DNA from 2 places in the Alkalihalophilus pseudofirmus genome. Region 1 is predicted to be linked to the other one. Evidence: riboswitches for the same ligand, from Rfam matches in the RefSeq annotation. Region 1 holds a riboswitch; the other holds the start of a gene.
The links. A riboswitch is a leader RNA that binds a small molecule or an ion and turns the genes downstream of it on or off. The one in region 1 is predicted to bind magnesium.
Positions count from the first base shown of each region.

Region 2: another riboswitch for magnesium. It lies ahead of mgtE (magnesium transporter); the one in region 1 lies ahead of mgtE (magnesium transporter).

Region 1 covers NZ_CP117835.1:3,074,274-3,091,065, forward strand. The annotation lists gene mgtE (magnesium transporter) at 390-1,751, opposite strand; M-box (ykoK) riboswitch at 1,997-2,164, opposite strand; gene arsA (arsenical pump-driving ATPase) at 2,227-4,002, opposite strand; gene arsD (arsenite efflux transporter metallochaperone ArsD) at 4,002-4,358, opposite strand; gene arsC (arsenate reductase (thioredoxin)) at 4,429-4,848, opposite strand; gene PQ478_RS16420 (arsenic transporter) at 4,899-6,209, opposite strand; gene PQ478_RS16425 (ArsR/SmtB family transcription factor) at 6,245-6,595, opposite strand; gene PQ478_RS16430 (ArsR/SmtB family transcription factor) at 6,815-7,138, shown strand; gene PQ478_RS16435 (permease) at 7,237-8,100, shown strand; gene PQ478_RS16440 (MBL fold metallo-hydrolase) at 8,470-9,204, opposite strand; gene PQ478_RS16445 (amidohydrolase) at 9,229-10,374, opposite strand; gene PQ478_RS16450 (Na/Pi cotransporter family protein) at 10,515-12,137, opposite strand; gene rpmA (50S ribosomal protein L27) at 12,443-12,721, opposite strand; gene PQ478_RS16460 (ribosomal-processing cysteine protease Prp) at 12,742-13,068, opposite strand; gene rplU (50S ribosomal protein L21) at 13,078-13,386, opposite strand; ribosomal protein L21 leader region at 13,399-13,473, opposite strand; gene PQ478_RS16470 (Rne/Rng family ribonuclease) at 13,559-15,070, opposite strand; gene PQ478_RS16475 (M50 family metallopeptidase) at 15,212-16,078, opposite strand; gene PQ478_RS16480 (M23 family metallopeptidase) at 16,071-16,792, opposite strand, start outside.
Region 2 covers NZ_CP117835.1:2,091,631-2,108,422, reverse strand. The annotation lists gene mgtE (magnesium transporter) at 1-1,021, opposite strand, end outside; gene PQ478_RS11350 (MgtC/SapB family protein) at 1,037-1,747, opposite strand; M-box (ykoK) riboswitch at 1,855-2,017, opposite strand; gene mgtE (magnesium transporter) at 2,024-3,385, opposite strand; M-box (ykoK) riboswitch at 3,683-3,851, opposite strand; gene PQ478_RS11340 (hypothetical protein) at 4,138-4,863, shown strand; gene PQ478_RS11335 (hypothetical protein) at 4,860-5,603, shown strand; gene PQ478_RS11330 (Lrp/AsnC family transcriptional regulator) at 5,871-6,311, opposite strand; gene PQ478_RS11325 (carboxymuconolactone decarboxylase family protein) at 6,431-6,838, shown strand; gene PQ478_RS11320 (YgaN family protein) at 6,969-7,571, shown strand; gene PQ478_RS11315 (hypothetical protein) at 7,600-7,971, shown strand; gene PQ478_RS11310 (serine hydrolase domain-containing protein) at 8,136-9,287, shown strand; gene PQ478_RS11305 (hypothetical protein) at 9,513-9,773, shown strand; partial or broken gene PQ478_RS11300 (SDR family NAD(P)-dependent oxidoreductase) at 10,147-10,878, shown strand; gene PQ478_RS11295 (PadR family transcriptional regulator) at 10,900-11,412, shown strand; gene PQ478_RS11290 (thiolase family protein) at 11,770-12,942, shown strand; gene PQ478_RS11285 (acyl-CoA thioesterase) at 13,060-13,473, shown strand; gene PQ478_RS11280 (long-chain-fatty-acid--CoA ligase) at 13,548-15,185, shown strand; gene PQ478_RS11275 (hypothetical protein) at 15,440-16,792, shown strand, end outside.

The DNA.
Region 1 (16,792 bases):
GCTCTGAAATATAACTTCGCTTTTCGCAGGGAGCAATTTAGTAATGGTTTAAAAGCTATTAAACATTAAGTGTCTCAAAGAAGGGTTATAGCATAGTCATCGCTACTGAAATATGCTTCGCTTTCCGCGGTGAGCTGCTGAGCTTCCTCGGACTTTAGCTCTGTGGGATCTCAGCCCTGCTCTAGGAACCGCAGGAGTCTACACATATTTCATCCGCTAGGTTGTGCTTTTTCAAGGAATGGAGTGGAATGATGTAGTTAACGCAGGGAGGACTTTTTCATTCGTTTCCTTTAGTGTAGCTTTCTTGCACAAAAAAGACGACTAGTTCAAACGGTTTTGAACTAGTCGTTTTCTTTATTTCAGCATACCTAATGATCTAATAATACTTTCTATAAATACTCTAGTAATGCTGTTGCGATTGAGAAGTAAATGAGCAATCCTAATATGTCATTAACAGTTGTAATAAATGGACCAGATGCGATGGCTGGGTCGAGTTTCATCTTATTGATGATGAGAGGCACAATTGTACCAATAATTGTAGCGATGCTTAATGTAAGAAAGATAGAGATACCAACTATGAATGCAAGCATCATATTACCGTGCATCACTGTCACAATCCCTGCGATAACAAGCATACAGATGAACCCAAGCATCAAACCTGTCCCAAGTTCACGCTTTAACATCTTCCAGACACCATCTCGCTCAACAGTGCCAAGCGCTAGACCACGAACCGCTACAGCAAGTGACTGTGTACCAGTATTGCCCGCAGAGTCCATTAACAGCGGGATAAAGGCAGCCAACAGAACAATCGCTTCTAATGTTTCTTCAAACTGGCCGATCACTTCAGCCGTAATAAGTCCAAAAAACATCAATAAAATGATCCAAGGTGCGCGCTTTTTAGCTGCTTGAAAAGAAGACACATCCACATCTGTCGCTCCTTTAGATGCAGAAAATTCTCCTAAGTCCTCCGTCGCTTCCTCTTCTAAAATATCGATGATGTCATCGACTGTAACAATCCCAACCAGCTTTCCTTCACTTGAAATAACAGGTGCTGCCAAGAAGTCGTATTTCTTTATTAAACGGGCCACATCCTCTTGGTCAGTTTTAGCCGAAACAGAAACAACCTCCCGGCTCATCACATCCTGTACTAAATCTGTCTCCTCAGAAGTAATTAAATCTCTTAAAGAAACAACGCCGACAAGCTTCTCGCGCTCATCTACTACATATAAATAGTAGATCGTCTCCGCATCAGGTGCTTCTTTTCTAAGCCTTCCGATTACTTCAGCTACCGTTTCTACAGCAGAGACGCGGATAAACTCTTTTGTCATAATCGCTCCGGCAGTTTCAGGCTCATAGGATAATAATTCGCGGACTTCACTTGCTTCTGATTCCTCCATTGAATCAAGGATGGCAGTAACTTCCTTTTCACTCAGGAAAGATAAGAAAGTTACGACATCATCGGCGTACATATCATTTAACATCGCTGATCCGTAAGTTGGATCAAGCTCTTTAAACACATACATCTGCTCTTTCTTTTCAAGTCCTTCAAATACTTCCGCAAATTCATTCGGAGATAGGAATTGATACACTTTTTGGCGCGCTTCAATTGCTAGCTCAATGAATATATCCGCTTGATCTGTTGGGTGGAGGGCAAGAAACCACTCACGAAACTGCTCAACATCTCCACTTTTTAATAGATCATATATTTGCTTTGCATACGTCATTCTCTTTTGTTCGTTTAATTTCACCATGTTGTAGTCCCCCTATTATGGGACCCACTTCCCTTTTCACCCATGAGGGGGGAAATGGATCATCTTGATTCGTTTCATTGCTTGATTTTACTGTTATGGCTGATTGCTTTATCCTACTATCCATTTTCGCACCACCTCACTTTTCTATTCCTTTAAAAAGGGAAAATAAAACAAAAAGCACCTCCTACGAAAGAAGATGCCAATACTAAATAACAGATATCAATTACTTGATGATCAGTATTATCGAAATCCTCCATTCGTAGAGCTTTAGCACTGTGCGGCATAGGATTCTCATTCCAGCTACATTAAAAACCACCTTATGTCGATGGTTCCTGTTGACCCATTGGCGTCTTTGGACGTTTTTGGGCAGCAGCGTATCTCCAGCACAGGAGCCTCACCTAACGAGGAACTATTTAATTACAACGAAGACTTTACAGGACATAAGATATTCTGTCAATACATCGAATCTAATTTTCTATAAAGAAGTTAGCTGCTTTCTTCCCTTAATGGCTTCAGCCTGCCAAGGAATAACCACGGTTTGTTTTGCATGAGTGGTCATAACTTCATTGATCCATTTTATCTCACTTTGTGCTCGCTCAGATAAAATTGGGTCAATTGTATTCGTGCTCGCAAAACTTTGGTTAATCACCCACCAGCTCGGTGTAATGTCAGCGCGAATAAGATCCTCTTGCAGCCTTGATGCCTCAAATACCGGCGTGGCTTCTGGCAAGGTGACGACAAGTACATCTGTCTCTTTTGGATTTCGCAGTCTTGGAAGTAACTTCTTTACCGATTCAGGCACTTCCCCTGTACTTCGTTCCATTTCCTTATGATAGGAATGTGCAGCATCTAGCAAGAGCAGCGTGTGGCCGGTTGGTGCCGTATCAATGACAACAAACGCATCATCGGCTTCTTCCACTACATCAGCAAATGCTCTAAAGACAGCAATTTCTTCTGTACATGGCGAGTTTAAATCTTCCTCTAAATAGGCAAGTCCATTTTCATCTAAATGTTCCCTAGATGCAGACAACACTTCCTGTTTATACGCCTCTACTTCGGCTTTCGGGTCAATTCTGCTGATCGTTATAAGCTGATCCTCTTTTTTAGAGAATAAATCACTTACATGCGCAGCCGGATCTGTCGTTGTTAATTTCACTTTATGCCCCTTGTTTGCAAGGCCTGCTGCAACGGCGGCAGCGACCGTCGTTTTACCGACTCCACCTTTTCCCATTGTTAAAATAACTCCTTGCTCTTTTTTCAGAAGGTCATTAATCAGGACTGAAAGAGAATCAGCCTGAACGTCTGCACGAGGCACCAATCGCGCATTGCTTTTAGGCAGCTCATTAAATAGAGATCGCAGCGACTCTATTCCCGTCAGCTGATAAGGGACATACGGCAGCTCATATTGCTTTGTTTCTTGTAATTTTGCAGGCATTGATTGTAGGGCTTTTTCTTGGCGCTTATAAAACGCAGTTGATGTCAGATCCTCATTTACATAGGATTGCATTTTCCCATTTATAAGCAGCCATTGATTAACAAGGCCGAGCTCCTTCAGCTCTCCTGATGCACGGTCTGCCTCTTTAAGTGTAGACGGTTCTGGTCTTGCCACTAAAATAAGTGTTGTTTTCGCTGCATCTGATAGGGCTTTAACTGTATGTTCATAAAGTGCCTTCTTCTCAGCTAACCCTGATAATGGACCAAGACATGAAGCTCCATGAGTGCTTGTATCTAAAAAGCCAGACCAAGCGGTTGGCAGCTGTAAGAGACGAAGAGTATGTCCGGTCGGTGCCGTATCAAAAACAATATGATCATACTCATTTGTTCGTTCCGGATTTGTCAGGATCGTAGCAAATTCATCAAATGCGGCAATTTCTACAGTACATGCACCCGATAACTGCTCTTCCATTTGAGCAATCACTGGTGCTGGCAGCTTATCTCGAAACGGCCCAATCATTTTATTTCGATAAGCAGCAGCTGCTTCCTCGGGATCTAAGTTAATCGCTGTAACGTTAGGAAGTTCATCGATTTTCGTTTCGTGATAGCCAATTTCCTGTTCAAAGACATCTTGCAGGTTAGAGGCAGGATCTGTACTAACCAAGAGCACTTTCTTCCCCTGATCAGCTAAGGCAACAGCTGTCGCACAAGCTGTAGAAGTCTTCCCCACTCCCCCTTTACCTGTAAAAAATAAATAAGGAGTCAGCTCTTCTTTTACTGGGTTAAATCGACGAGAGGTTGATTGAAATTGTGTCATTATAATAACTCAATTCCTTTCATTTTTTTAGGCTCTTTGGTCAGCTCTTGCACGCTTATTCCAGTCCATTTTGCCAGCTGCTCGTTAGTAGGATACTTACCTGTTAATTCAACTTTATCATCGACAACGACAACAGGAAGAGCCTCCGTTCCTTTATCATTAAGAAGCTGATTTACATTTTTCTCATCAATAAAAGCTTGCGGTTCACTTCCTAGGTTATAGCGGGCAACATCTGCTCCCTTTTTTTCCAGCATAAAAAGTGCGGTTGCAATTCTTGTTAACTCAGGATCTACACTTGGTCCACATACTCCGGTTGGACAACATAGTGCAGGGTCATAAATTCGAATCTTAGCCATTACAGTCATCTCCTTTATTCTCATGTGTAGGAAAAGGGTCAGACCATTTCAGTCGACCCTTCGAACTTGTTTATTTACCTGTTTCAGCGAATGTTTTAATACGGTCGCCAATTTCATCACGAACACGTTGGAAGAATGCCCATTTTTCTTTTTCTGTTCCTTCTGCTTTTGCAGGGTCATCAAAGCCCCAATGTACACGCTCTTTATTTGGCGGTGTAGCCGGACAAACGTCTGCTGCATGACCGCATAATGTCACTACAAGGTCTGCTTTCTTTAAGATCTCTTGATCAATCGTATCAGATGTTTGATTTGTAATGTCCACATCTACTTCTTTCATCGCCTTCACTGCATTTGGATTGACGCCATGTGCTTCAATTCCAGCTGAGTACACTTCATATTTATCACTAAGGTAATGCTTTCCCCAGCCTTCTGCCATTTGGCTGCGGCAAGAGTTTCCTGTACATAAGAAGTAAATAATTGGTTTTGACATGTTTAAAACCCCTTTGTTTATAGTAGTAGTAATGTATGTGCAGCTTTAAGCTACAAGATAATAATTAGCCAGAGGTATAGTCCGACTAAGGTAATAAATAGTGTTGGCACAGTTAAGATAATACCGACTTTAAAGTAGTAGCCCCATGAAATCTTCATTCCTTTTTTCGAAAGGACATGCAGCCATAGCAGTGTCGCAAGGGAGCCTATCGGCGTAATTTTAGGACCTAAATCAGAGCCGATCACATTAGCATAGATTAATGCCTCACGCATGATACCTGTTGTATTCGTGTCTGCAATCGCCAAAGCATTGATCATCACCGTCGGCATATTATTCATAATCGATGAAAGAATGGCCGCGATAAAGCCCATCGAGATCGTTCCAACAAATAATCCTTGATCAGCTGTCATTTGGATAAATCCAGCTAGAACATCTGTTAATCCAACATTTCGTAAGCTGTATACAACGACATACATACCGATGGAGAAAACAACGATCGCCCACGGAGCACCTTTAATTATGCCTGCTGAGCTTAAACTTGGATTGTCTGCACTCATGATCCGGAAAATAATATAGAAAATAATGGCGATCGGCATAGCTACAAATGAGACTGGCAAGTGAATAAATTCACTTACGAAGTACCCAATTAAAAGGACAGCCAAGATATACCATGAAAGCTTAAACAGCTTCTGATCTTTAATTGCTTCAACAGGCGCCTTTAATTGAGACATATCATATTTTAGTGGAATGTCTTTTCTAAAGAATAGATACAATACAAGAATACTTGCCCCAAGTGCAAAGAAGTTCGGCACAATCATTCTTGTTGCATATTCAACAAATCCAATTCCGAAAAAGTCAGCAGATACAATATTAACGAGGTTACTTACGAGCAGCGGCAAACTTGTCGTATCTGCGATAAATCCGCTTGCCATAATAAATGGAAGCACCATCGCTTCTTTAAAACGCAGCGCCCTGACCATCGCTAATACGATGGGTGTTAAAATTAAGGCAGCACCGTCATTTGCAAACAATGCGGCAACAACTGCTCCTAGTAATGAGACATATATGAACATTTTTAAACCATTACCATTTGCAAACCTGGCCATATGTAAGGCCGACCATTCAAAGAAACCAATTTCGTCTAATATTAATGAAATGATAATAATGGCAACGAATGTTAATGTTGCATTCCACACAATTCCTGTTACCGTCACGACATCGCCAAAATCAACCACTCCAACGATTAAAGCTAAGATCGCTCCAATTGTTGCTGACCAGCCGATAGACAAACCTTTCGGCTGCCAGATGACGAGAACAAGCGTGAACACGAAAATCAGTGATGCTAATATCACAGATGTCATTGTTTCCCCCACTCTCTTTTTTATCTATTACTTTTTTAATCACAACACACTCGTAACCCGCGTTGTTCTAGTTCAATTAATTTAACCTGCTGACTAGGCAGGTGTTGTAGTAAACTTTTGACCATAGGGTACGCCAAGTGGTCAGGGTTTACCCTAAAGAAAATCCATTGGCCGCGTCTTTCTTCCACAACGAGCCCTACATCCCTTAATTTTCGTAAATGCTGGCTCACTGAAGGCTGACTCATGTTAAATAGTTCGACAAATTCACATACACAGCATTCATCCTCTTCCATAAGCGCCATCATCGAAAGACGTGTTTTATCTCCTAAAAGCTTAAGAACTTTAGCAGCTTCTTCTACTTCAATGAAAGACTTTGTTTCTTCCATATCTCTCAGCCCTTTCTTAAGTACAAATTCAGTATATAAGCATATACTTATATACGCAAGTGATAATCATATTCTTTACATTAACTTAACATACATTCAGTATAGATGAAAAATTATTATATCAACTTTTTTTGATTTATTGGTTGCATTTAGTGAAATTAGGTAGTAACATACAAATAAATCAACTTATTTTGATTTAATAATAAGGAGGCAAGATTCATGAAGTTAACTATTCCCTTAGCTGCTTCTGTAGAAAAGCCAGACTTTACGTTGTATGAAAAGCAGTTCAAAGCATTAGCTGATCAAAAACGATTACATTTATTGTCTATTCTCTGCCAACAAGGCGCTTCATGTGTATGTGATTTAACTGACATTCTTAATCTTACCCAATCTAAGCTGTCTTATCATTTAAAAATCTTACTTGATGCAGACATCATTACAAAAGAGAAAAGAGGCACCTGGAATTATTACAGTATTAAATCAGATGTGATCAATCATTTATTATCAGAAGAGTTATGCTGCTTGCTCCGCCCAGCTGAATAATATTATTAGCTGGGACTACTAATTACAGTTTACATCAATTTATTTTGATGTATCATAGCCTATTAATCAAAAAAATTTGATATAAAAGAGGGATTCAAATGAAAGAAACAATGATCAGCTTTAGTATGATTGCTCTACAGTTAACAGTGTTGTTTATCGGTGTCTCATTTTTGCTAAACTTCCTTCAATCCTACATACCTTACGAACGAATTGAAAGCAAACTCAAGCAGTCCCATCCTATTTTGGCAAGTGTCATTGCTCTATTCTTTGCTTTTATAACTCCATTCTGTTCATGTTCCACTATACCCGTCATTATTAATCTTCTTAAGAATAATGTCCGCTTCGGTGTAGTGATGGTTTTCTTATTTGCTTCCCCTGTTCTTGATCCTACGATTCTTTCCATTATGACTGTCATTATGGGCTGGAAAGTAACGATAATTTATATCCTTATTACGTCAACTCTTTCATTAATGATTGGACTGTTGCTTGAAAAGCTTGGATGTGAACGTTATGTCAAACAAGTGATGATGAGTGGATATGAACAATCGAATAAAGCATTTTCTTTTAAGGCTGCTTGGATGGAGACATGGCAGTTAATGAAAACCGTTTATCCGTATTTATTAATTGGTGCGGCTATCGGAGCTGTCATACATGGTCTGGTGCCAGCTGAATTTATCAGCAACTATTTCGGCGGCGATGCTTGGTGGCTTATCCCACTTGCTGCAATAGTCGGCATCCCTTTATATATTAGACTCTCAAGTATGATTCCGCTCTCTCACATTCTTATCATGAATGGAATGGCAATCGGCCCTGTCATGGCAATGATGATCAGCTCTGCAGGTGCAAGCTTACCAGAACTTGTTTTACTAAAGTCCATATTTAAAAAGCAGCTTATTGTTGCTTTTGTCTTATCGGTGCTTAGTATGTCAACCATCTCAGGCTTTGTATTTTACTTTATATAGGGGGTGATCTTATGTGGAAAAAAATAATAAAAACACTCAACCAAAAACAGCAGCCCAAAAAATCCTCATCATGCTGCAAAATTGAAATTAAAGAAATAAATCATTCTGCACAAGCGGAAGAAAAATGAGGCTGGGACAAAAAGTAATTTAACTAAATGAAAATCCGAATAATGATAGATGTGGACATAAGCCGTTCCTGAAATAGACTTCGCTTTCCGCAGGAAGCCGGTGAGCCTCCTCGTGCTATGGCACTGCGGGGTCTCACCTTTGGCTTTTACATCCTGCAGGAGTCTACGTCTATTTCATCCACTCATTTATCGCTTTATTCGGGATTTCGGTTACTTACTTTTATTATGTCCCAGCCTCTTTTTACAATTCAAGCACAAGCCCTGATTTTGCTAATAGAACAATCCCGTTAAACCTCTCTTCTACCTCCCGCTTTAATTGCTCATGATCCCCATGATGAGGAAGGTGGGAGAGAATGATCTTTTCTATACCTGAATTGACAGCTAACTTCGCTGCATCTTCACTGTTCATATGACCATATTGTCCTACATGATCCCCGCTGTAGCCGCTGCATTCTGTAATGACTAAGTCACATCCGTTTGCAAAGTCAGCTAACCCTGCAAAATAACTAGAATCAGCGGTATAAACAATCTGTTTTCCCTCACATGTTATTTTCGTCGCATAGCACGGAACAGGATGCTGCGTCTTGAAAAAGTTGAACGTGAAAGGCCCAATTTTAAGCGGTGCTCTCTCGTTATATGCTACTGATTTTACAAGATCTTTATACGCTAATTTATTGAAAGAAGCTGTATCTTCTTGATGGGCATATATCGTAAAATCCTTCTTCCGCTTTCCCATTGTCTTGTTTACAATCTGGGCATACTGAAGCGGACCGATATCGGCGAAATGATCATGATGATAATGCGAAAGCACAACACCATTTAAATCATTAAGATCTATGTATTTTTGCACGTTGGAGACGACTCCGCTGCCACAGTCGAGTAACAACTTTGTGCTGCCATGTTCTAGTAAATACCCAGACGTCGCTTCGCCTCTTTCAGGATAAGCATGCCAATACCCAACGACTGTAATGTTCATCAGCACTCCTCGCTTTCTTTCTATTTATAACTCTCCGTACACAGTCTTTCCATTAATAAAGGTTTGCATCACATTAGCATGAACATTAAATGGATGATGAGACCAAATAACAAAGTCAGCATCCTTGCCTGGTTCAAGTGATCCTACACGATCGGCAATCCCTAGATGCTCTGCTGCTCTTATCATAATTGCTTTTAAGGCAGATTGCTCAGACAACCCGTTTTTCACTGCAGTATGAGCAGATGTAATAAGATGCTCAATCGTTACAACAGGATGATCCGTTGTAATCGCAAAAGGGACCCCGTGTTTCTCAAGCTCAATCAGGGTATGCCATCCTTTATCATTCAACTCTACCTTTGTACGAGAGGTCATTGTCGGCCCAACTGAAACACGGATTGGATGATTTGAAAGATATTCTGCAATAAGATGTCCCTCTGTGCAGTGTTCTATAGTTGCCTCTACTTCAAACTCTTTTATTAAACGAAGGATGGTTACAATATCATCAGATCTATGCGCATGAATCCGGAGCGGAATTTCCTTTTTTATGACTTTAGCTAATTGCTCCATTCCAAGGTCGCGCCGTTTTAGGGTGCCTTCCTTTTGCTCCTTTACATAATCCTGAGCCTTCATCAGCTGACTGCGAAAAATTGCAGCTACACCCATACGAGTCATCGGCTCCTTCCCTTTTCCTCCATGGACTCGTTTTGGATTCTCACCGAAGGCTGCTTTCATACCTGATGGAGATTTAACGATCATCTCATCTGTGATCGTTCCAGCTGTTTTTAAGATTGACATTTCACCGCCGATGACATTCGCACTGCCAGGCATAATCTGAACAGTTGTAACCCCTGCTGCACGTGCATCTAGGAACCCTTGATCGAATGGATTTATACCGTCAATCGCTCTTACATGCGGCGTCGTGGCAGCAGATGTTTCATTAAAATCATGTCCTGCAGGCCCAATCCCTTCTTCAAATACGCCAATATGTGTATGGACATCAATTAAACCAGGAGTTATGTACTTCCCTTCCATATCAATGACTTCGGCTTCTTCAGGAAGATCAATCCTCTCTCCCGCATCTACTACTTTTCCTTCATTAACTAATAAGGCTGCTTTCTCTAATACTTCACCTGTTCCAGTTATTATCGTCGCTCCAACATATGCTTTCATGCTTAGTCACTCCTTGTTTCGGATACCGAAAAGTTTGAATACTTAAACTATACATGCTTTAGAGAATAACTTCTACCCATAAAAAAATCGACCAGCCATGTTTTGACTGATCGATTTATCGGTTGGATTTTCACGTTCGATTATTCTTCTCCAATAACCACTTCTGCAATATTCACTGCGTGGTCACCGACACGCTCTAGGTTACTTACCATATCAACATAAATAACACCAGCAGCACCTGTACATCTATTTTCATTTAAACGAATGATATGTTTCTTACGAAGGTCACGTTCCATCTTATCAATTTGTTCTTCTTTCAGTAAAACAGATTTCGCTTCTTCAATATCGTCTGTTTCTAATGCTTTAACAGCTTGTCTTAAAGTAGATAATGTCAGGTCAAACATCTCATCTAGATCAGCAACGGCTGAATCTGAGAATTTCACTTTATTCGTAATTTGATATTCAACAAGCTCCATAATGTTCTCCATATGATCACCAATACGCTCTAGGTCACGGATCGTGTTCATTAATGTAGAGTGAGTTTTTGAATCTTCATCTGTTAGTGAATGAGAAGAGACTTGAATTAGATAATCCGTAATCTTTTTATCTAAATTGTTAATCGCATCTTCATATTGAGGAATAAGCTCTCTGTGCTTTTTCCCTTGCGTTTTAAAATACTGACCAACCTCTTCAATTCCCTTTTCAGACAGCTCTGCCATACGTAATACTTCTTTTTTCCCTTGGCCAAGAGCAATAGAAGGAGATTGCCTAATGAACCGTTCTTCTAAGTGAACTGCTTTGTATGCAATTGCTGAATCTTGACCTGGGATTAATTTAATAACTATCCAAGCTAGAACTGCAATAAAAGGAAGCTGAATTAATGTATTTGAAACGTTGAATATACCGTGTGCAAACGCAATAGTCATTTCAGGGTTAAGATTTAAGCTGCTCTGGAAATATTCAACGAGCCTTGTGAATGGTACTAACAAAATTAATACTAAGACCGTACCAATGACGTTAAAAATAACATGTGTTAAGGCTGCACGTTTCGCAGCAATCGAAGCACCAATTGAGGCAAGTACTGCTGTTATTGTTGTACCAATATTATCACCGAATAAAACAGGAAGAGCTGCATTTAAATCCATTGCCCCTTGAGCAAATAATGTTTGTAATAAACCAATAGCTGCTGATGAACTTTGTACAGCTACCGTGAAAATTGTACCAATAAGAACCCCTAGTAATGGGTTTTCACTCATGCTGACTGTTAAGTCTGCAAATGCTTGAAGGTCACGAAGCGGCTTCAGACCATCGCCCATTAAATTAAGTCCTAAGAATAGGGCACCAAAGCCAAAAAATACTTGTCCAAAATTATTAACCTTATGATTCTTAAAGAAGAATATTAAGAATGTACCTACTGCGATGATTGGAAGTGCGTATGCCGAAATTTTAATCCCGATAATAAACGCCGTAGCTGTTGTACCAATATTCGCTCCAATAATGACCCCAATTGCTTGCTTTAAGGTCATAAAACCGGCATTAACAAGCCCGATCGTCAGTACAGTCGTCCCTGTACTTGTTTGAAGTAAAATCGTAACAAAAATACCCGCAAACACACCCATAATTGGATTTGTTGTAAAACGGTCAAGTAGATCTCTCAGGCCGTCTCCAGCGACCTTTTGAAGGCCATCCCCTAAGTACTTAATCCCGAAAAGGAAAATACCTAGTCCTCCAAAGAACATAAACAACAGTTCTTGTAAATCCATTACTACATCCCCTTTAGTTGTTGTCTGAAGTTGTCATCAATAACTCATCCCTTGACCATAGTAAGAAACTTTTATAAAGAAGTAAACGATATTATTATTAAGATTTTGTAAAGGAATTGTAAAGGTGCTCTCTATCCTCTTATTTACAACATTCTATACCTTCTATACTGCCCAAAAAACCTTTGAATGTTGAGCTGTTTATAACGTGACCAAATAAAACTTTACCCTTTTATAGCAAATAATAACTTTTAAACACAACAAAAAAACCCTCAATTAGTTATACTAACTGAGAGTTTTCTTTACAATTATGCAGGGTATACGCTCACTTGTTTGCGATCGCGTCCTACACGCTCGTATTTAACAACGCCGTCTACTTTCGCGAAAAGAGTATCGTCGCCGCCTTTACCAACGTTTGTACCAGGGTAAACACGTGTACCGCGTTGACGAACTAGGATAGATCCGCCTGTTACGGTTTGACCGTCAGCACGTTTAGCACCAAGACGCTTAGAACGTGAGTCACGTCCGTTCTTTGTACTACCTACCCCTTTTTTCGATGCGAAAAATTGAAGGTTCATTTTTAACATGGAATTCACCTCCTGGATATTTACTTTATTTCAATATACTCGCTGTATTCTTCAGCCATCGATTGAAGAGATACAATCATCCCTTCAAGGAGGAGCTGAACTTTCTCATATGTGGCGTTATCCAAACCAGTTGGAACACCGCAGCGGAGAAACCCGCCTTCCTCTTCCATTTGGATATCAAGCTCTACACTGCACAGGGCAGCAATCGCATTGACCGCTCCAAAAGAAACAGCTGAAGCGCCAGCGCAAACGAGGTCATGACCATACGGACCGGAGTCAGCATGTCCACTCATCGTAAAAGAATCAATCTGTTGATTAGCATTACGTTCAATAAGAACAGTGATCATCTCTATACCTTAAGCGTTGATCTTGTCGATAACTACTTTAGTGTAAGGTTGACGATGACCTTGCTTACGACGATAGTTCTTCTTAGCCTTCATCTTGTAAACGATGATTTTCTTTTGACGACCGTGTTTTTCAACTTTAGCCGAAACAGTTGCGCCCTCTACTAAAGGAGCACCGACCTTTACATCGTTACCACCGATCATAAGTACTTTGTCAAAGCTAACAACATCACCAGCTTCAGCATCTAATTTCTCGATGTAGATTTCTTGACCTTCTTGAACCTTGATTTGTTTACCACCAGTTTCAATAATTGCGTACATACCTGCACCTCCTCATATACTCAGACTCGCCATTATAGGTAAGGGCTATGCCTTTTAAAAACCTAATCTGCGCGGTTGTAGTTGTTTGGGTGCGACCAAATAACTAACAAAAGCTATTTTATCACATAAAAATTCAGGGTGTCAATCGCAACTTTACGGTTGAACCTTTTATTTACCCTTTTTTCTGTTTTAACCGTTCAAGCTGGCTTGCTGCTTCTTCTAAGTCTCCCATAAAGCGAATCGCAAAGGCTTCTTCTGGCATGTGCTTATTCGGCATAAGTAAGATCCTAAAGCCTGTCGCTTCTTCAAGCTGCTTTAATAATTCCCCTTTTGGCCCAGCCAGAACAGCAGACACGGCAGAAGGAAGTTCAATCAGAATGGCTTCATGGTCCATTCCGCGGTACTCCCATATTAAGCGTTCAATTTTATAAGCCTGTGCCTCATCTGATAAAACAGATCCCTGCTCCTTACAAGTTGGACATGCTTTTGAAAGACTTGCCTGCAAGCTTTGACGCACTTTTTTCCGCGTCATCTCAACAAGCCCAAGTCCTGTTAAGCCTACCACATTCGTCTTCGTCCGATCCTGCTTCAGCCCTCGTTTAAAAGCTTCTAACACATATTCACGATCTTCTTCTCGTTTCATATCAATAAAGTCAATAATAATAATACCTGAAGTATCCCTAAGTCTAAGCTGTCTTGCAATTTCCTTAGCTGCTTCTAGGTTGGTTTTCCGCACCGTATCTTGAAGATCCGTTTTCCCCGTGAACTTGCCGGTATTCACATCAATGACTGTTAACGCCTCCGTTTGATCAACGATGAGGTAGGCCCCGTTTTTCAGCCATATCTGCCTTCTTAACGCCTTATCTAGCTCTTTATCTATTCCAAATACCGAGAAGATATTTTCTTTGTCATGATAGAGCCTTACTTTTTCATGAACATCAGAGTAGGGAGCAAGGAGAGCTTTCAACGTCTGGTAGTCATCAGCATCATCAATTACGATCTCATCAATTTGATTCAAAGAAAAATCAAGCATCATTTTCTCAATTAAACTCGAGCCCTGATGAATTAAAGCAGGAGCCCTCTTTTCTTTTACCTCCTGCCACACACTCTCCCAGCTCGTTCGGAGAAAATGAAGATCTTGCTCGATCACCTCCGGCTTCGCGTCTTCGCAAACTGTTCGGATAATCATTCCTTCGTTTTCCTTAAGAAGATCTTCTCCAATCCTGCGCAGCCGCTCTCTCTCTTCTTCTGTCCCCATACGGCGGGACACTCCAACATACCCGCCTTCTGGCATATACACAGTGTATTTACCAGGCATTGAGACTACTCCTGATAAACGAGGTCCTTTTTGCCCGAATCCTTCCTTTGTGACTTGAACTAAAAGTTCTTGCCCTTTTGTCACAAATTCTGTAATATTCCGTTGTTTTTTCACATCTTCCGCTTCTTCTGATAAATGAAAACTTAGAAGATCATCCCGATAGAGGAAGCCATTTTTTTCGCGCCCGATATCGACAAATGCTGCCTGCATGCCTGGCAGAACATTAACGACTCTGCCTATGTATACATTACCTACAATTCGATTTTCTGCAGGGCGCTCTACTAGTAACTCCACTACCTGCCCATTCTCCACTATTGCAGCGCGGCGTTCTCTTGTCGCTGTATTAAAATAGATTTTTCGATTCACAGGCCACCCTCCTTACGTCCAATTCCGTCCCTTTTATTGTACCTTATCACAGCCTTTTATGCAGTCTTTCGATTACACAACTAATCCAAAGAACTAATAACTGTACAACAAAGAGAAGCGGTCAGCATTCAGCCGCTTCTCTTACCTTGATGCCAGCTCAGCAAATGTTATCTGCCACTGTTTTTTTTGAATAAGGGCATCCAACACTTGTGCCTCGCAAACCGTGACCCTCTTTTTCGTCGCAGGATCAAGATAGTGAAATTCATGAATATATCCTCTATACATTTTTTTGATTCCGTCAAAGAGGGAGAGCTGTCCTGATACAGCCACAGATTTGATTTTCTTTTTTGGAACCTTTTCGGTTTTAGGTCTTCCAATTAAAAATCGCATCATTCGATAATGCCTCTGCTTCCACTCCAGATAATGAACGATCATCAGAAAGCTTAATACGACCCATAAATTTAAATGAAAGGGAAATAGCGCTGCACTAAAGATCGTAACCACTCCCAACACTGCACAAGAGGCAGACCACGATCTTATTAATGCCATATGATAAGAGAAATACTTCATGTACAGCAATTGAATGAACCTTCCTCCATCAAGCGGCAAGATAGGAGCTAAATTAACGAGCAAAATGGTGAGGTTATGCCAAACAAATAATTCATGTGTAGACTGCGACCATACGTCCAGATAAAGCAGGATATAAGATAATCCAATCATCCAAACATGCTGAAGCGGCCCTGCGAGAATGACAATCAACTCTTCTTTTATCGGCCGGTTCCCGCTGTCTTCCACCTCCGCTACTCCGCCAAAAGGGAGCAGCTCAATTTTGTGAATCCTCCACTTAAACGAATGAGCTGCTATCGCATGACCCATTTCATGTATAAACACGATTGCAAAAACGAGAAGCACTTCACGAAAATATCCAGTGATTACCCCTCCTCCAAGCACGACCCAGAAGAAGGGATTGATCTTCATTTTAGAGAGCAGATACCATAGACTACTCAAATGAAATCACATCACTAGGATCAATGTACTGATCTCCCTGTTTTAAAGCAAAGTAATAGACTCCTCTCCCTTCCTCATTAGTTGATACCGTGCCAATCTCATGGCCGGCTTGAATGTGGTCATACATATTTACATGAATGTCATTTAACAGCCCATAGATTGATTCGGTTCCATCATAATGCTGCACGACAACAGCCTTGCCAATCTCCTCATCATCGATGCCGCCTACAGTAATTACATAGCCGCCCTTTGCCGCTTCTATACTTGTATTAGCGCCTGTTTCAATATAGACGCCTCGTCCATTCTGTTCAAAGCCTTCACTAATCTGGCCGGATGCTGGTACGGCATAGACCATCTCCGCTTCCGGTTCCTCTTCATTTACGTCACCTAACGCCACATCTCTTGGCTCTGGCAATAGAGCCAGCGGCCGTCCAAATTGATTTTCATACCAATTGGCCACAGCAGCAAATTGAAATTCTTGTTCATACGAACCTTTCACAAACTGTCTGACTCCTTCAAATTGAGGAGCTCCTGTTTTAAACATGATGGCAATGATAAGAAAGATGCAGACAGAGAGCATAGCCCGGATTAAGAAATGATCTTGTCCCTTCTTTAATGGCGGAGTACTTTTAAACGATCCTGGTTCGACGTAAAAATCAGGCTCTTCTCTTGCATCCTCATGCTTATGAACAAGCATCGGAGCGGTTCTTTCTC
Region 2 (16,792 bases), 980 kb from region 1:
CTACCACAGCTAAGGATTGAGTTCCTGTATTACCAGCCATATCAGCAATCATTGGGATAAAAATAGCTAGTACAGCCACTTCAGCTAAGGTAGCTTCAAATGATCTAATTAACCCCGCAGTGAACAGGCCGATAAACAATAAAAGGATCAACCAAGGTAATCTTTTTTTGGTTGCTGTTAGTGCAGTGACTTCTAGATCTAGAGCACCCTTAACTGCAGCAAACTCTCCTAAATCCTCAGTTGTTTCTTCTTCGATCACATCCATCACATCATCAACAGTGACTATTCCAATAATAATCTCATCTGAGGTTAATACAGGTACAGCCAGAAGATTGTAGTCTCTTATAATCGTAGAAACTTGTTCTTGATCAGTTGCAGGAGAGACAGAAATGATTTGTTCTTTCATGATCGTATTCACAGTTGAAGAAGGCGGAGCAGATAACAACTCCCTTAAAGAAACGACTCCAGTTAATTTATTGAACTCGTCAACTATATAAATATAATAAATCGTTTCTGCATCCATACCCTCTAAGCGCAGTCGTTCAATGATAAGTGATACGGTGTCCTGAGCAGATGCTTTCACGTATTCTGTCGTCATAAGTGAGCCGGCAGAATGTTCATTATAGCTGAGTAGGTTTCTAATGTTTTCCGCATCTGCTTTATCAAGCTTATTTAACAGGTAGGTCGTAATATGTTCAGGCAGTACATTAAAGAAGTCGGTTAATTCATCAGCAGGCAGTTCACAAAGCATTTCATGCGCATAATCATCATCTAGCTCAGTAAAAACTTGTTTTTGTTCATCTGGTTTAAGCCCTGTGAAAAGCTCAGCAAATTCATCAACCGATAGATAGTCATAGACCTGTGTTCGTTTCTCTAGACTCATTTGTTTAAAGATATCTACTTGGTCGGTAGGGTGTAAGTCCAAAAACTCTTCTCGGAACAGATCTTTTTGCTTGTTTTTTAAATACATAAATAAATAATACGTATATTCTTCACGATTCTTAAAGCTTATTTTCTTCATTAGTCATCCCTCCTTCTAATGCTCAATTTCAACCGAGAGGACATTATCAATTTTCTTCAACAAGTAATAAATTTCTGTTGTGTATTGTTTTTCAGGAGCAGATAATTTTAAGTCTATTTGTTGATTGCCATTATCGAGATCTTTCAGCTTCAAGTTACGAATAACAATATCGCTTTTTTCAGTTGCATTAAGCCCTTGACCTTTTCGTTCAATCGCTTGGATTAATTCAGTCATCTTAAAGTTAGGTTCCATTACCACTTTAACTAGTACATCTCTTTGACTTAATGCTCGCGGACCAATTTTTTTGATAAGATTCGGAATGAAGTTAATGGCTAGAATGAATAACAAGACAGCGATAGAGGGTAATAAATAAAAACCTGCACCTACTGCTATTCCCAAGCCAGAGGCTGCCCAAATGACCGCAGCACTTGTTAAGCCTGAGATCACATCATTATTTCGACGTAAGATTACTCCTGCACCTAAGAAACCAACTCCACTTACAATTTGAGCGGTAAGACGCATAGGGTCCATTGCATGATAAGTAGGGGTAGCAAACTTATAAAATGATTCTATAGATACAATCGTTACCATACAACTTGCCACACAAATGATCATGCAGGTTTTCAGCCCGAGTGGTTTATGTTTTAATTGGCGGTCAATTCCGATCAACATGCCAAAAAATAACGCTAGAGATAATTTTATCACTAGCTCTAATTCGTTTGTCATTTCGTTCACCTTCTTTACATATCACTAACCTTTCTATATTGCCCAAATATTGCCCCAAAAATAGAAAGGCACCCAAACGATAAAGGGTGCCTTTCATCAAAGATAGCAAACCACTTCAATCGTTGAGTTTTAGCACTGTATGGCATAGGAAATTTCCAGCTGCATTAAAAACTACCTTAGTCGATAGTTTCTGTTGACCCATTGGCGTCTCTCGACATTTCTGGGCATCAGCGTATCTCCATACAGGAGCCTCACCTAACGAAGCAATATCAAGTTTTATAAGAAATCAAGTAGGGCAGTGGCAATCGAGAAATAAATCAAGAGGCCAAGAATATCATTTACAGTTGTAATAAAAGGCCCTGATGCAATCGCAGGATCTAATTTCAGTTTATTAATAACCAGTGGAACTGTTGCTCCGATGACTGTAGCAATGCTTAGTGTACAAAAAATTGAGAAGCCAACAATTAATGCTAACATCCAATTTTGATACATAACCGTCACGGTGATACTTAACACAATCATACAGATAAACCCGAGCATAACTCCTGTTCCTAACTCACGTCTAACCATCTTTCCAATACTGCCTTTTTTAATCGTACCAAGTGCTAATCCTCTGACGGCTACTGCAAGTGATTGAGTCCCTGTGTTACCGGCTGAATCCATAATCAGCGGGATAAATACAGCAAGCAGAACAATGGCTTCTAGGGTTTCTTCAAATTGGCCGATGACTTCTGCTGTAATCAGACCAAAAAACATAAGCATAATAATCCAAGGCGAACGTTTCTTTGCAGCTGTTATAGCACTAACATTTACGTCAGTTGCCCCTTTTGCAGCTGAAATCTCACCTAAATCTTCTGTAGCTTCTTCTTCAAGAATATCAATAACATCATCAATCGTAACAATTCCCACTAAATGATTTTGTTTTGAGACCACAGGAGCTGCTAGGAAATCATATTTTTTAATTAATTTTGCAACCTCTTCTTGGTCAGTGTCATCGGTGACTGAAACAACTCTAGTACTCATTACGTTTTCAATCACATCCGTTGGCTGCGCTGTAATAAGGTCTCTAAGCGAAATAACACCTACTAATTTTTCAAGTTCGTCTACAACGTATAAATAGTAAATCGTCTCTGCATCTGGAGCAGCACTTCTTAATTTATCAATCACATTTGAAACAATATCTGCTGAAGAAATACTTACATATTCCTTGGTCATTACAGCACCCGCTGTCTCGGGTTCGTAAGACATTAATTCTTTAACATCATCTGCATCTTCTTTGTTCATTTTTCGTAAGATGGTTTCAGCTTTTTCTCCTGTCATCAGCTCTAAAAAGTCAGCAACATCATCAGCAAACATATTATTAAACATTTCTGATGAGTAGCTTTCGTCTAGTTCAACATAAATTCGCTTTTGCTGATCTATTTCTAATCTTTCAAAGATGTCCGAAAATTCTCCTGGATTTAGATATTCATAAACTTGGTTACGTAAATCATCTTGTAATTTAATAAAAATATCGACTTGATCGGAAGGGTGCAGCTCTAAAAATACGTCTCGAAATTGCTTAGCGTCCTGTAATTTAAGAGTCTCTATAATAATTTGTTCATATTTCTCACGATTTTGATTATCTAATCTAACCATAGTAATCCTCCTTAACATCGGAGTACATCTAGAATTTCCCTCGCAAAGGTAGTGTGACATGTACTCCTGATCCTTTTAATTTCGTATAAACTAAATAATGAACACGCTGAATCAGGTTCTGAATAACTATCCAATCCACACCACCTCCACATACTAGATGTTTGTTTAGTTAGAATACCTGGTTAATTCCACAAAAAAAGACGCCTTCTACAATGAAGGCGTCTTGTTCACAGCAAATTAAAGCTATGTATATACTTTAACAAGCACGTCAAAGCAAAGACACAGCAAATATGCATCTAATTTCCTCCATTCGTAGAGCTTTAGCACTGTGCGGCATAGGAATCTTCTTCCAGCTACATTAAAAACCACCTTATGTCGATGGTTCCTGTTGACCCATTGGCGTCTTTGGACGTTTTTGGGCAGCAGCGTATCTCCAGCACAGGAGCCTCACCTAACGAGGTATTCAATTAACAACAGTTAAAAGGCTACTAGAGAAATATTCTTTTGTCAACAGCTTTTATTAATCGATAAATTAGCTTACTACAAAAATAATTCTGAAATAGGTTTTACTAATATATTGGAAAATGATAGAGTAATAGGGGTTTACAGGATATACACTATTAATTGAAAATCTCGTTCTTATACAAAAATGGGAGGGGATTTTTTTGTTACTCAATTATTTGGTAAATACAGAGGTCAATAGATGTATTCAAGGTTGTAAACAGTAATAAAGGATATATAGGTGGGGTTTTATGCAGTTTTCACTTCACGTACCAATGAATGTGATCGATCTAGTTGGTACGGCTTTATCGTGGGGTATTTTTATTTATTTCATTTATTATTTTTATCAAAAGCAAGAAAAGGAATCGACGCTTTGGAAGGCATGTCTAGCCGCATTTGCAGGGGTTATCAGTTTTAACATTAATACAACGATGTTTAACACCGATCTCAGCCTGCCTATTTTACCTATCGGAGTATGGTTATTGCTTTGGTATGCCTCAACGCGAAAAAACGGAGCATGGGAGAGGTATCGCCCATTCGCCTGGTTTGGATTTTTAAGTAATTATATAACGATTGTCATTATGATTCTATCACTAGTTATACATAATTTGGTTTACCCGAAAGATGATCTGACAACGTTTATAGCTAACTATGAACATGCTGAATTGATGGCAACCCATCCCTCGGCAGATGAGGTCATGTTAGATATGGAGAGTCTAGAGCAACAACTCCCTTTGTTTGAGGAATCCTCATTAATGGATTTGAGCTGGTACGAAGAAATAGCCTATGGAGAACGATCAGAACAAAACGAGCAATTTCCATACATGCTTACGGGCACATATACGAAATGGGGAAGCGGACTGCCTGCAATACTATATGTGGAGAGAGATGGAAAAGGCATTTTAATTGAGTTGCCCGACGAGCAGAGATATTTCCAAGCGGATGACTCCGTGTTGAAGGGCGGGGGAATGGAATGATGAAGAAAGTATGGATCTCACTTAGTGGCATCATAGCTATGATCATTGTAGCTAGTGTATATTATAACTACTTTTCAAACCCGTCGGAGTTTTTATCAGAAGATGAAAGGATCGACATCATAAATGAACCACAATATGGTTTTGACTCATTGGAAATTCTAGATACGATCTACTTAGATGATACACATGTGTTTGTACCATTTGCACAGGATCAAATTTACGGAACCAGTTTTTGGATATGGGAGAAACGTAATTGGGAGATGAAAGGATTTAATACAATGTTAGATCCATATTTATGGCAGCTTGATCCTAACGACCCAAACACCTTCTATATTACATGGAATCTTGATCCAGTTAATGACCTTTCACAAATCGATTTGTACCTCATGAATCGCAGGGGTTTTAGATCAAGTGACTTTAACCAAACAAATACTTATACACCTGGAGTCCAGCTGCAGCATCAAATTGAAACTAACCTTGATGAGGCATCATACGGTGTAGAACGCTTGCCAAAAGAGTGGATTACTTTTCTTGAAACTTATTTAGAAGTTGAAGGCGCTAAAAGTACGGATGATTTTTTCTTAAACCATTTTCATAGGAGCAGCTTAAGCTACGGCTGGATACCGTATAGTGAGGATGGTAAAATAAGCGAACGTGTTTCGCCAAATGGCTCAACTAGCAGCTATGGCAGCTTCTATGGAGAAACATTGTTTTGGGTAAGAGAAGACGAACTAGAGTAAAAAATAACTAATTTGTGGATGAAATCATTTGTTGATAATAGTAGGCTCAATAATGCTTAGCTTTTTCAAATACATAGTGTGGAGAATTAGCTTATATTGTAATAGATGCTGGAAATACACTTGAATGTAAATGAATTGGAAGGGGCAGAATGTGAAGGAACCTGATAAATGGTAAATATGAAACAGATGTCTTTATGAGTATCTTAGATCACGAATATGAAGAAAAGTAAAAGAAGAGTTCACTTAAGTAAGTGGACTCTTCTTTTATTACTCGCCTTTTATCTTAACCTCCGTTGGCACTTCTGAAAAAATAAAATGCGTGACTGTACGTGCATAGGGATTTACGTCTTCTATAAATTGTTCTGCTTCTTTAAAACTTTGAAAATGCAGCTTCATCATAAAGCAAGCCTGGCCAGCAATACGGTAGCAGAACTCTACATTCGAAAGGGACTGAATATAGTGTTTAAATCCAATATAATCTCCATTTTTAACCGTCGCTTCAACCATGCATTGTATAGACTGTCCTAATTTCTCATAGTCAATCGTCAAGGTATAGCCTTTAATAATACCAAATGATTCCATATGTCTCACGCGTTCTGTGACCGATGGGGATGAGAGGTTTACTCGTCTTCCGAGCTCGCTCATTGAAAGGCGGCTGTCCTGCTTTAATTCATCTAATATCCTTCGATCAATCTCATCAATTTTCATTTAATGTTATTCTCCTTGAATTAATTAAATTATATAAGTAAATGTTGATTATACGTTTACTATTTAATGTGCTTTGTATTATCGAATTATTATAATGAATATACAAGGAGGAGATCTAAATGGCAAGGATAACGGAATCAAAAACAGGCAGAACACCATTTCAACGACTATTGGGACATAACCCCGAAGTGATGAATGCATGGTCAAATTTAGGTAATGTATTAGAGCGGGATGCATTAATCTCTGCTGATCTAAAAGAACAAGTCAGAAGAACATTAGCACAGGGCAACGGGTGTGAGTATTGTAAGGCAAAGGGAAAACCAAACGCTATGCAATTTGATGAAAAAACCTCAATAGCAGTCGGGCTAGCAGAAGTGTTTTTAAAACAAAACATAACGATCTCAGATTCACAGTTTCAAATAATTGAAGAAACGTTTTCACAAGAAGAAATAAGTGAACTGTTTGCCTTTATTACATTTACCACTGCCTCGCAGTATTTTGGAGCAATAATGCAGTTGGAAGGGTGAAAGTATAAATACATTAGCTGCTGATAGAACAAAATATGTTAATATTATTCACTGCTTTTATAGCATTTAATATTAAAATAAGGAATATACTATTCTATTTAACTACCTGCTCTAGAAGAAAGGAATCAAAATGAAAAAGTTAATAACGACAGTTCTATTAGCAGCCTTTGTTTTAAGTGCTTGTGGGAATAATGACGTACCCTCAAATACAATTGTAAATGCAGAGTTAACCGAAAGAGAAAAAACCATCCTTTCGGCAACAACGGATCAAACATTTATTTTTGACTTCACTACCGGCAGTGAATTTAACGAACTAGATGTTTGGATTGAAAAATATGAATTTGGGAAGTTGGTTGATGAACCAATAGGTCACATTAGAACGGAGATTGAGGAGAACGGTTCTATTTTCTTTACTACTAATCAATCAAGTGTAGAGTCTAACGAAGCCTTTTTTCGTTTAGGCATTTCCAGTAATGGAAGTACAGGATCTTCTGCGCTTTCTGACATCATTTCTAATAAAGACTCAGAAGGGATGCAAACAGTGTGGGATACCCTTAACGAAGAGATCGATATTACAAACGATGAGCTTGTTCTAGGCAGTATATGTTATTCATGGGACGAAGCAGGTATGAGTTCACTTTCTTCAGAATTTTATCATGATGTGGAAGGACGGATACATGAGATTGAAAAGTATGAAGTGGTTTACCTGCTGAGAAGTAAATTTATGAATTGAGCTTGGTCCTATAATAAAGGAGACGTTTATGAATAATAAATTTATTCTTCTAATCATTGTTCTTTGTTTAGTTTCAGGTTGTAAGAACGAAGTAAATACTAGCCAGTTTTCATATCCACAGCTACTTCCGGCAGAAGACGGGAAGTACTCTTATGTAGTGATTTATCCAAACGAACATACAGAGCATAGGATACCTGAATTTATGAGAGGGTATGAACAAAATTCAAACTTAACACTCGGAACCATGATGTCGCTTGAAAACTTTAACTTAGAATACTCTGAACTAGCGATAGCTGAAGCTCCTTATTATGTATTTCTAGATACAAACGGAATTGTTTTTGAAACGAGTGATGAACGAGAAGCAGGGGAGATTTATTTAGAAAACATTCATTTAAATTAAAGGGTAGAAGAGCTGAGAGTGATATGTTCTTAGCTTTTTTGTTGTTTTTTCAATTTAAGAAAGATAATGAATTACGCCCAACCTGAAACCACGACAACAAATAATACGTATAGGTATTAAATAGAAATAAAGTTAAATTTAATATATTTAAGGAAGGAGCTGCTATGAATCAAATCCATAAAGCTTTAGTGTATACGTTCCTGCCTCTGCTGCTTGCTGGATGCATAGAAGCTAATACCTCCTCATTGCCAGCCTCAGAAGACTTCCCGGCTGAAGCAGTAAGAACGCAAATAGACAAAGAAAGAGATTACTATCCTACTGAAAATTGGCAAACGAAATCACCTGCTGTACTGGGCTTAAATGAAGAGGTGTTAAAAGAATTAACAGATGAAGTCCGTCACGAAGATGTGTACAGTATGCTGTTGATCAAAGACGGTTATTTAGCGGAGGAATATTACAAATCGATAGCTTTTGACAATTCACGAACTCCGATCAATTCGGTTGCAAAGAGTATTACCTCTTCCTTAATCGGCATAGCGATTGAACAAGGCCATATTGAGGGAATCAATCAAAAAGCATCAGATTTCATTCCAGAAATACTAGATCAAGAGGACACGCGTAAACAGAATTGGACCATCGAGCATTTCTTAACCATGACAGATGGTTTGGATTGGCCGGAAACAACCTCATGGAATGAGATCATGGTGCCGCTAGAGTCTAGTGAGAATTGGGTGGAGTTCATTCTTTCTCGTGAACTAGCATATGAACCGGGTATGAAATTCAACTATAATACAGGATCATCTCATTTATTATCTGTCATAATTGAAAGAGCTTCAGGTCAGTCAACAAAGCAATTTGCGAATGAGCATTTATTTTCACAGCTAGGCATTGGGACGATGGACTATTTCTGGGACATTGATTCTAATGGATATTACACTGGTGGATATAAGATGGAAATGGCGCCAGCTGACCTCGCAAAAATCGGCTATTTATTCTTAAATGGTGGTAGGTGGGAAGGAGATCAGCTCATCCCTCAAGAATGGGTGGAAACTTCAACTGCTTATCACACTATGACAGAATTAAATACAGCAGGCTTCGGAGATTATGGGTACCAGTGGTGGGTTAAGACGCTGCATCTCGATACAGGCGAGTTGATTCATAGTTACTACGGCTCAGGTGCATTTGGACAAAAACTGATCGTCATTCCTCATTTCGATATTGTCGCTGTATTTACAAGCAATTTGCCAAACGAATCTTACGGTCTGTATTTTGAACAAATAACGGAACAGTTTTTATTGAAGTTATTTGAAGGATAAAGATAAATAATTTAAACCAGTATACCCAAAGATGTTTTGAACAAGAAAACTATAATATAACTAGACTAAGTTTCCAAAAATCTGGTATGGTTTATCATATAGATTTCCATTTGGTCGATTATAATTCCCGTGAGGAAGCCATTTATATGGTCGAGCCATTTGTTAAAAAAGTGACAATTATAGTGGCAAATAAGTAGAGAGAAACATAGTGGAGGAGTGATTAATGTGACAAAGGTATTTGAAGCAACGTATGAAGGACGTCAAATCCGAGTCGAAAATAGCTGGTTTAGCGGGGAGAAGCTCTATGTAGATGGGAATTTACAAGATCAAAACCTAGGTCTCTCATTAAGATCCACTTTACAAGGTCAGTTAACTGATCAAAACGGCGAGAAAAGAAATATAAAAGTAACAGTTGGTGGCACCTTTAAAATTCAATGCAAAATTTTTGTTGATCACGCATTGATCTATCCTGAGGAACAAAAGTAATGGCGGGGTGGTTTAATGTAGGGGTCTCGTGCTTGGGCGCAATTAGTCAGAAAGTATATACAATCAAGCTTTCAACTGACGCATATCTGAGCTGAATAGACGCAATTGAACCACATCAGCGCATATACTTGTCCAATCGACGCAATAAAACAGTGGACCAGAACAATAGCTCTCTCAAGCAACACAATTAACCTCTCAAAAGGCGCAATCAACAAACCTAAAAAGAGCTGACACACATCAGCTCTTTTTTTAATGCAAAACATGCTAATCCTTCAAGACTATTCCTTTGAAAAGCTGTGAAGGCCTTATACTATACTTATACTTTGCACAAAGTAATTTGAACAAAGTAAAAAGACGTCCAGGGGGATTAAAAATGAGAGTAAAAGATAAAGTAGCGATTGTAACAGGTGGAGCATCAGGGATTGGAAAAGAGATTGTACGATTATTTAAATAGGAAGGTGCAACGGTAATTGCAGCTGATATCAATGAAGAAGCCTTAAAAGAAGTGGCAAAATGGGATCTTGTCCATGCGAAGGTACTTGATGTGTCTTCTGAAGAATCTTGGTCAGCACTCGCTTCGACGGTAGAGGATGAATTTGGTAGAATAGATATATTAGTTAATAATGCAGGAATCTCAAGTGAGAAGCCGTTGGAAGAAATATCAATCAACGATTGGGATGTGATGATGCGTATTAACAGCTTTGGTCCATTTGCAGGGATTAAGCATGTGGCTCCTACTATGGAAAAACAGAAAGCAGGATCAATCGTAAACATCTCTAGTTATACAGCTCAAATCGGACTCGGGTTGAATGCATATTCCGCTTCAAAAGGGGCGGTGAGAGCCTTATCTAAGGCAGCATCTACTCACTACGGCCGCCAAGGAGTACGAGTAAATGCTATTTTCCCAGGAGTGATTGAAACACCGATGACCCAAGCCTTGCAATCATCAAGTCAAATGTTGAACCAGCTTATTCAAGCAACACCACTAGGCAGATTAGGAAAACCAGAAGACATTGCTAATACCGTTCTATTCTTATCTTCTGATGAGTCATCCTATATTACAGGAGCTGAAATTGTCATTGACGGAGGTTTCTCTGCTCTATAATTTAAATAAGGGAATGTTCTTATGTCCATGCAAATTCTAGTGTTGGCTACACTTAAAAAGAAGCCGAATCACCCATATGAAATCAAACAAACTCTTTATAAAGATGGATGGAATAAATTAATTCTGATTACAGATGGCAACCTATATCAAGCGATCCGAACGTTAACTAAATTAGAATGCATTCGTGAAGTGAAATCGGAGAAAGAGAATAATCGACCCAACCGCACGATTTATGAAATCACACCAACTGGAAAAGAACATCTCCAAGCATCGATTGTATCAGTGTTTGAAAAGCAGCAAACAGATGCAAGAACACTTTATCCAGCTCTCGCTTATATTGAGCATGCAGATAAATCAAACGTGCTGCAGCATATTGGAAGATGGATGAATCAATTAAGTGAAGAGTTGAATCAACGCAAAGAATACAATGATAAAATCAATCAATTGATTCAAGAGCATTATTATGAACAATTAGAGTTGCAGTACAATTGGTTGAAGCGAGTAAATGAGGTTCTAAGAGAGGAAGATTCTTAAATTAAATTAACAGATAAATTAGTCACTCTTAAAGAAGCAACCGATAAAGATCTAGAAGAGTTTTATTATTTGAAGTACGAAGAAACGTTTTCACAAAAAGAAATAAGCGTAGAGATGAGTATGCCACACTGCTCCCTCAATCAGATCGTCCTTATCGAACCTTTTGTAGGACGTAATCCAATTGAAATAACAACCTACCTCACCAACTGAGGTAGGTTGTTATTGTTGGAATAAGAAATTTTTTTGAGTGAAATGATTTTATTTAAATAGAACAAGCATATAAATTTAAAGGAATTGTTTCAATTATCTAGAAAGGTAAAGATGAAGACCTCAAAAATTGATAGAAGGAGGAAAAGGATGTCGAATAGAGATGCAGTGATTGTTTCAGCAGTTCGAACAGCAATAGGTAAACAAGGTGGTGCACTAGCAGGTTTAGATGCCCATCAGTACGGAGCGGTTGTGATTAAAGAAGCGCTTGAGCGGGTTTCGATTTCAGCCGAAATGGTGGATGACGTGATTATGGGGAATGTGTTAAGTGGTGGCGGTAATATCGCTCGCTTAACAGCTCTGCAAACAGGTTTGTCCTTAGAAATCCCTGGTCTAACGATTGACCGTCAATGTGGATCTGGTATTAATTCTATTAACCTTGCAGCACAAGCGATTAAAGCAGGTGATGGGGATGTGTTCGTTGCCGGCGGGGTCGAGAGCATGAGTCGGGCACCTTACTTAATGGATCGTCCAACGAAAACCTATTCACCAGTTCCTCCTAAATTCCGTACTTCTCAACTATCACCTAAAGAAATTGGCGACCCGCCTATGGGGATTACAGCCGAAAATCTTGCAAAGAAATACAGTATTTCCAGAGAAGAACAAGATGAATTCTCTGTGCGAAGTCAACAAAGAATGGCTAGAGCTATGCAAGAAGCTTATTTTAAAGATCAAATTGTTCCGGTAGAGATCCCTGTTAAACGAGGGGAAAGTATTACATTTGATACCGATGAACATCCACGACCTTCAACCAGTCTCGAAGCTTTAACAAAGCTATCCCCAGCATTTCTTAAGGATGGGACTGTAACCGCAGGGAGTAGTTCTGGATTAAATGATGCTGCAAGTGCTGTTGTGATCATGTCTAGAGAAAAAGCAAAAGCTTGCGGGTTAGAACCTTTAGCGGTCATACTAGATTATGCGGTGAGTGGTGTCGACCCTACGATTATGGGGATCGGGCCAGTACCAGCGACCAGAAAGCTGTTAAACAGAGCAGGAATTCAATTGAATAGGATCGATTTAATCGAATTAAATGAAGCGTTTGCAGCACAGGTTATCGCATGTGATCGCGAATTAGAATTTGACCCTGAAAAATTAAATGTTAATGGTGGGGCGATTGCACATGGACATCCATTAGGGGCAACAGGAGCGATTCTTTTAACGAAGGCAATCTATGAATTACAAAGGAGAAATCAATCAACAGCCTTAATTACCGCTTGCATAGGTGGAGGGCAAGGGATTGCTACCTTGATTGAAAGAGAATAACAAAAAGGAAAGAGAAATGAACGTACGCAACTAAAACATACTAACTAGTAGGTATGTTTTAGTTGCAAAGGATATAAATGTGAGTGTTCAGAACGCCATTATACTAAGGAGGCAGAAATGAAATTCGAAACCAATGTAAAAGTGCGCTTCTGTGAAACGGATGCCTTAGGTCATCTTAACAATGTCAGCTACTTTATCTATTTGGAGGAAGCACGTGTAGAATTTTTTAAAGCCCTCAATCCAGATATGACAATCGAAAATTGGAATATCATTTTAGCATCAACTTCATGTGACTTTATTAAACAAGTTTATTTTGACGAAATTCTTTCGATAGAGACATCGGTTGAAAAAATCGGTACATCTAGCTTCCATATTGTCCATGAAGTGTTTAATCCCGCTAAAGAAGTTGTAGCGAGAGGCCGGGCAGCTGTGGTCCATTTTGATTTTCATTCGCAAACAACTCAATCCCTGCCAGATTTTATGAAAGAACGTTTAAACAAGTATTACCAAGAAAAGATATCATCCAACTAGAAGGCAACTTTCACGTGATGGACGAAAGCTTACGATCAGTAATCTTGAAACGACTTAATACAAGGAGGATCACTATGTCCATTTACAACGATAAGCCATGGTTATCGCTTTATCATGAAAGTGTAGAAGAAACAATTGAAGTAAACGATCTCTCGTTAAATGATTTATTTACCCAATCGATTGAAAAATACAAGAACAAAACCGCTTTAACTTTCTATGACCGAACCTTTACCTATGAGCAGGTTGATGGAATCACCAAGCAATATACGTCATCTCTTCATAGTTTAGGATTTTCAAAAGGAGATCGCTTCGCTGTTATGCTTCCGAATACTCCTCACTATCTCTTTACGTTGTTTAGTGTGTCAAAACTTGGTGGCATCGGAGTTCAAGTCAATCCGATGTATATCGAAAGAGAGATTGAACATGTGCTCAAAGACTCCGGGGCAGAATACATGATTGTTTTAGATCAGCTGTATCCACGCGTCAAAAAAATTCAGGAAAAAACAAATCTGAAACATATCATCGTTGTAAGCTTGGGGTCAGAAATAACGGAAATAGAGGAGAATGATTTCTTTTTTAATGACTTCTTATCCTTAGGAACAGAGCAACCACCTCATGTAGAGATTGATCCAGTGGAAGATATTGCAATGCTTCAATATACAGGTGGGACAACAGGTGTGTCAAAAGGGGTTATGCTAACACATCGTAATTTGATGACGAATATAGAACAAATCTATGAGTTTATGTTTAAACCTATTGAGTACCCAGACAATCCGAAAATCATGAGTGTTTTACCTATGTTTCATATTTACGGCTTAACGTGTAACGTCTTTTTGGGATTCAAATGTGGATGTAATCAAATTATCTTACCTCGTTTCGAGCTCCAAGAAGTCGTTGAAACGGTTAAACGACAGAAGCCTTTCCAGTTTTCGGGCGTTCCGACCATGTATGTAGCATTAAATAGTCATCCGAAATTAGAAGAATACGGATTCGATCAAGTATCCTATTTTAATAGCGGAGGCTCAGCTATGCCTATTGAGCAGCTACAGACTTTTGAAAAAAGAACGAACTGTAATTTATGCGAGGGCTATGGTCTGTCTGAAGCCTCACCAACCACTCACTTTAATCCTCCAACGCGAGATAGAAAAGTGGGAAGCGTCGGTATACCACTTCCTGGGTTAGAATCAAAAATAATTAAAGAGACTGATCGTGGTCCGATTGACGTACCTGTAGGTGAAGTAGGTGAGTTACTCGTTAGAGGGCCACAGGTGATGAAAGGCTATTGGCAGCGAGAAGAGGAGACTAATGCCGCATTAAAAGAAGGATGGCTCTATACAGGGGACTTGGCGCGAATGGATGAGGAAGGGTACTTTTATATCGTCGATCGCAAAAAGGATATGATTATTGCAAGTGGGTTCAATGTCTATCCTCGAGAAATTGAGGAAATCCTTTATCAACATCCTGCCATTCAAGAGGTGATTGTCGTCGGTGTTCCAGATGAATACAGAGGAGAAACTGTAAAAGCTTTTATTAATTTAAAAGCAGGTGAAAAGGCGACTGAAGAGGACGTAATTGCCTTTGCAAGAAAATTACTTGCTCCTTACAAAGTTCCAAGCTTTATAGAATTTCGCGATGAACTTCCAAAATCAGCTGTCGGGAAATTATTAAGAAAAAAGCTCCGTGATGAGGAAATAAACAAGGCTCGTTCATAAAGGTCTGTATCGTTCGTAAATCCATTAAGAAAAGCTAGATCCTTAATGGATTTATCATTTTAGAATTAAGGGAACAAAAATTAGAAAATTCAATCTTTTTTATTGACATCGTAAACAAATAGATTTAGAGTGAATATAAAATTAACATACTGACCGGTTAGTTTTTAATTTCAAGGAAAAATGAAAGCGTTTACTTATATGGGGGGGTTATTTGCACCTAAACAAAAATAATGATGAAATAGGGAGGTTGAAAGATGGGAAAAAAACGTACATACGGCGGAATTCAGCCAGGTGTTAAGTGGGGACCTTTTACGATGCGGCTACCTGGGGTACATGTGGCTATTTCGTGGCCTGAAGCAATTCAAGGGGCATTTTTATCGCTTGCTACAGGGGGAGCTCTAGCACCGCTCATGATGCAATTTTTTGAAGTTCCTTTCGAAGTAGCATGGTCGATTTTAACGATTCAATTGTTCTGGGTATGGTCGCAAACAGTACTATTTGGAGATGCCTATGCTGCTGGTTGGATCACCCCAGCGCTCCCTTTAATATTAGTCTTTTTAGGTGGTGTATCACCGGGGTCTGAAGCCGTGCAAGCGATGATAGCAATCACTTTAGTAGTCTCCTTCTTATTTATTTTCTTCGCGATAACAGGCCTTGGACAAAAGTTTAATCAACTAGTCCCCGGGCCCTTAAAAGCCGGGATAATCCTTGGTGCTGCCATAGCTGCATTTATGTCGGAGATTAATCGAGTACAAACATTACCCTTTACACTGATCACCTCATGGATTGTTGTATTAGTACTCATGTTTTCAATACCATTCGGGCGTTTACCAAATACGAAGGCAAAAGTATTGATGGCATCCAATGCGATGCTAGTAAGTTTTATCGTAGCCGGGATTGTTGGAACATTTGCAGGGGAATTAACATTTTCGATTGAGTGGGGATTCTTCATCCCGCAATTTGGTGAATTGCTGGCTACAGTTTCTCCATGGGGAGTCGGCATGCCATCATGGTCATTAATCCTATCTGCAGTTCCCATTTCCCTTATGATTTATGTTTTAGTCTTTGGTGACCTTCTTGTAGCCGATTCGCTATTAAAGGAAGCATCTAAATCGAGACAAGATGAAAAGGTTGATGTCAATCACACTCGTACGCACTGGGCACTAGCCATTCGTAACGTTGGTCAAATGTTTACAGGCGGGGTGCTCATTCCCTTGCATGGCCCGATGTGGACGGGAATTCAAGTATTTATTATGGAGCGTTACAAGTCTGGTCGAAAAGCATTAGATTCTATCTACTCTGGTACCATCAGCTGGTATTTACTATCATTACCATTAGGGTTTTTATTGCCAATTATCGGGCTCATCGTCCCGTTATTACCAGTTGCTCTATCTCTTACGTTATTATTAACAGGGTTTGCCTGTGCTTATGTTGCGATGTCGATGGTAAATGATAATATCTCCCGTGGATATGCATTAGCGATTGGGATGATCACTGCCTTTGTAAGTCCAGCATGGGGAATAGGAGCCGGTATCGTTCTATACTTGCTCTTAATCGGCAAAAATGGTGGTGCTATGGAAGGTACTGCATCAAAAGAGGATAAGCAA